One region of the Lepagella muris genome, then DNA from elsewhere that is predicted to be linked to it. Evidence: riboswitches for the same ligand, from Rfam matches in the RefSeq annotation. Region 1 holds a riboswitch; the other holds the start of a gene.
What was found. Region 1 has a riboswitch for cobalamin ahead of E5331_RS04785 (TonB-dependent receptor plug domain-containing protein). Riboswitches for the same ligand answer to the same signal wherever they lie in the genome.
Positions count from the first base shown of each region.

Region 2: linked by a shared signal. The riboswitch ahead of E5331_RS11260 (TonB-dependent receptor domain-containing protein) and the one ahead of E5331_RS04785 (TonB-dependent receptor plug domain-containing protein) in region 1 are both predicted to bind cobalamin.

Region 1 covers NZ_SRYB01000005.1:16,871-19,077, reverse strand. The annotation lists gene E5331_RS04790 (aldo/keto reductase) at 1-876, opposite strand, end outside; adenosylcobalamin-variant (AdoCbl-variant) riboswitch at 1,088-1,165, shown strand; gene E5331_RS04785 (TonB-dependent receptor plug domain-containing protein) at 1,209-2,207, shown strand, end outside.
Region 2 covers NZ_SRYB01000015.1:98,080-100,286, reverse strand. The annotation lists gene msrA (peptide-methionine (S)-S-oxide reductase MsrA) at 48-557, shown strand; cobalamin riboswitch at 633-815, shown strand; gene E5331_RS11260 (TonB-dependent receptor domain-containing protein) at 939-2,207, shown strand, end outside.

The DNA.
Region 1 (2,207 bases):
ATCTTTTAAAACCCAGGATAATGCCATTTGGGCAAGAGTCTGACCTCGTTCCCCAGCTATTATTTTTAATGCATTCAGTTTATTGATCCATTCTGGAGTGATTTTCTCTTGCTTGAGAAATTTATTTTTAGCAGCTCGTGAATCTTCAGGTATACCATTAATATATCTGTCGGTTAGCATACCCTGTTCCAAAGGAGAGAATGCAGTGAATCCCACTCCGTTCTCCTTGGCTTGAGTAAGTGTGCCCGCTGATTCGACCGTTCTGTCGATCATATTATATCTTCCTTGATATATGAGGCATGGCACGTCATGATTATTAAGATAGGTAAATGCATATTGGGTCGCCTCAAATGGCCATTTTGAAATACCTATATAAAGGGCTTTCCCGCTCCGCACTATGTCTACAAGAGCCTGGAGTGTCTCTCTGACAGGAGTGTCGGGGTCAAAACGATGACTATAGAAGATATCAACATAATCGAGGTTCATTCTTTTAAGGCTTTGATCAAGGGATGCCATTAGATATTTCCTGGATCCACCGATACCATAGGGACCTTTCCACATATCATAGCCTGCCTTAGTGGTTATTATCATCTCATCGCGATATGGACGAAATGACGACTTCATGATTTGCCCGAATGTCTCCTCGGCAGACCCGTAAGGAGGGCCATAATTATTTGCAAGATCAAAGCAGGTTATTCCATGATCAAAAGCATAGTGAAGTATTTTGCGGCAATTTGATAGAGTGTCGACTGCCCCGAAGTTGTGCCATAATCCTAATGAAACTCGAGGTAGTAAAATTCCACTCTCGCCACATCTCATATATGACATGCCGGATTCATATCGGTCTTCAAGAGGGGAATAGATGTTTTCTGTCATGGGAGTATATTGTTTAATATGGTTGTAAACATTGATATGAGATGACTAAATAACGATTACAAAAAAGATAAATTGTTAAATCTATAGAAAAATAAATGTAGGAACAAACATCTAAATGATTGCTGATAGAGTAGAATAAGGGCGATTAACGCAAAAAAAAGATTTTTCATTTTACATGGTATTTTTGCTTAAATAAAATAAAATACATAACTTTGCAACACCGAAATAGAGGAACAGGTTGAAATTTCCTGACAGTCTCGCTACGGTAATAGTCCGACCCTCTTTTAAATCAATCATTAAGATTGCTAATAATAATTTGTTTTTCTTCGAGGATGAGAAAACATATACTGACATCATTAATCAGCATGCTAAGTATCGTCCCGGCTCATTCAGTCGGGACGAATGCATATATATCGGTATCTGCTTCTGATATTCCAGATGGCAGAAAGTCTGTTGATACAGTAAGTTCAGATTTACCGAATATTGAAGTCAAATCATTGAAGAATAAAAAGAGGGTCAGTTCATCAACACCTCAGTATAATCTGGATTCAGAAATTATCAGGCAGACCGGCATCACCGATATATCAGAAGCCATGCGAAGACTCCCTGGAGTGAATCTGCGTGATTATGGAGGAGCCGGCGGATTGAAAACCGTCTCCGTAAGAGGCTTGGGTTCAGAGCATACGGCAGTCATCTATGACGGGGTCTCGTTGAGTGATTGTCAGAGTGGGCAGATAGATCTTTCCAGATATTCCATAGATAATGTGAGATCGTTGTCGTTGTATTCAGGAGATAATGACGATATTTTCTTGCCGGCAAAGGCAGCCGCCTCAGCATCTTCGCTTTATATATCATCGTTTACCTCTACTGATGATGCCGATTTTCACTTAAAGTCTCAAATGAAGATCGGGTCATTCGGTTATTATAATCCATATATAAGGTTGGGTAAGGGTAATGATAATGATAGGGGATTTTCATATTCTGCAAATGCCGAATACATCCATTCTGAGAATGATTATCCATTTATCCTGACAAACGGAGATCTGATTACCCATGAGAAGCGTGAAAACTCACGTATGAATTCATGGCTTGGGGAATTTAACGGGATGTATAGATTTGGGGATTCTTCAAGAATTGTTGGAAAGGTCTATTATTATGACAATTCAAGGGATCTACCAGGTCAGGTGATATATTATGTGAATGGCAGTAATGAACATCTGAGAGACAGAAATTTTTTCGGACAGTTTCAATATAAGGGAAGGTTATCTTCAAAATTTTCATTGGCATCAACTGCAAAATTCAATTGGTCGTCTTCCCGATATACAGACATA
Region 2 (2,207 bases), on a different contig from region 1:
TCCGGCATCTCCAAAAATAAATTCACCACTCTATTAAAACTAAAAATATGAATAAGACCATATACCTTGCAGGAGGATGCTTCTGGGGAACCGCCCACCTGTTTTCTTTAGTGCCGGGCGTAGTCTCTGCTACCGCCGGTTACGCCAACTCCATTGTGGAGAATCCGTCATATAAACTTGTATGCACAGGCATCACCAATGCTGCTGAGACCGTCATGGTGGTATACAATGATCAAAAAGTGTCGCTCTCCTCTTTACTGTCGCTATATTTCAGAAGTATTGATCCTCTGAGCATCAACAGACAGGGAGGGGATATAGGCACGCAATACCGCACCGGAATATACTATACCGACTCAGCAGACTCTGCGGTAATAGAATCCCAAATAGCCGCCCTACAGACCCATTATGACAAACCGATTGCTGTGGAACATTCACCACTTATCAATTTCTATCCTGCCGAAGAGTATCATCAGGACTATCTGTATAAGAATCCTGACGGATATTGCCATGTCGATCCCATTCTATTCCGCGAAGCCAGGGAAATTGGGAAACCATAGGATTATCCCAACCCCACCCTCACGACCGGCTTCAAAAAAACGGTTGTGAATTTTGTGATTTTAGATTTTAGTTGTAACTTTGCGCCACGTTCTGGTGCGCACAATGCGTGAAAAGGGAATCCGGTGAAAATCCGGAACAGACCCGCTACTGTAATTCCTACCACAACTCCCGGCATAATGCCACTGTCGCTGTCAACGATGGGAAGGCGCCGGGAAGTCAGGATAAGTCAGGAGACCTGCCAGGACAACATATAGTTTTGTAGTTTTCGGGTTATATCACCACAAAACGTCAATGCGCTTTTACTTTTTCCATGTCATCCCCGGCATAGAGGAGTGCTTTTACGGTCTGCTGCGTGATAATGCCTACAAATCTTTCAGTCAATGAGCAAGCAGACTACCGGAATGAAATCTCTTTTATTCCTATCCACAATTCTCGTCAGCCAACTGCCGGCACTGGCGCAATCCACTGTCCATGGCAATGACTCCATTAAAGATCGACAATCTGTTGATCTCAATGAGGTGAAAGTCTTTGGAAAATCTGCTGCCCGAAAACTTGAAGAGGGGGTGTTTGCAGTAAATGCCCTGGAAATAGCCCCCGACATAAACAGGATGGTCACCATCAACGATCTTGTCAATCGCACAGCCGGAGTGAAAGTGCGCCGTGAAGGGGGAGTCGGCTCTGACTTTGACCTGACCATAAACGGCATGTCGGGCAATTCCATACGCTATTTTATTGACGGAGTGCCCCTGGAGTCAAAAGGTTCCGGGGTATCGCTGGAAAATATCCCCCTGAATATAGTCGAACGTGTGGAGCTTTATAAAGGCGTGGTCCCCTCTCACCTTGGTGCCGACGCATTGGGTGGAGCCGTCAACATCATAACCAAGAAAAAACGTCAGAATTTCCTGGATGCATCCTATGGCATCGGATCTTTTCATACGCATACCGCCGATCTGACAGGACAATGGTTCATACCCCGCACTGCAATTGCACTACGCCCCACAGTAGGGGTCAACTACTCCAAAAACGACTACAAGATGAAAGGGGTGGAGATATGGGACGAGGATGAAGAACGGTACATACTCACTGACCGCCGGCGTTTCCACGACGACTATCTCTCCATATTCGGACAACTTGAAGCGGGCGTAAATAATGTCGGATGGGCCGACATGTTCTTCTTAGGGGTATCCTACAACGCTGTCGACAAAGAGATCCAGACAGGAGCCATGCAGAACAAAGTGTATGGTAAGGCGGAACGTCATTCCCACTCACTGGCTTTCTCTGCCATATACTCAAAACGATGGGGTGATATCGCCTCCCGAATCAACATATCCCACACCCTTGATCATAGCGAGACTGTCGACACGGCATACCGCAAATATTCCTGGGACGGTTCATGGCTCCCATCGTCAGGCAACGAGATGACAAACCATGCGCGGACAATAAGGGTATATAATCGCCCCTTGACCATGATCAATGCCGGAATTGACTATGAACTCAATGAGCATAACTCCTTTGCATTCAACTATATGTTCAACAGAAGGGGAAATGATAGGCATGACAAGGTTGACAAGTTGTTTGAACCCACAAATGATGTTGTGACAAAACACATATTGTCGCTCACATATTCACAGTCCTTCTTTGACCAAAAG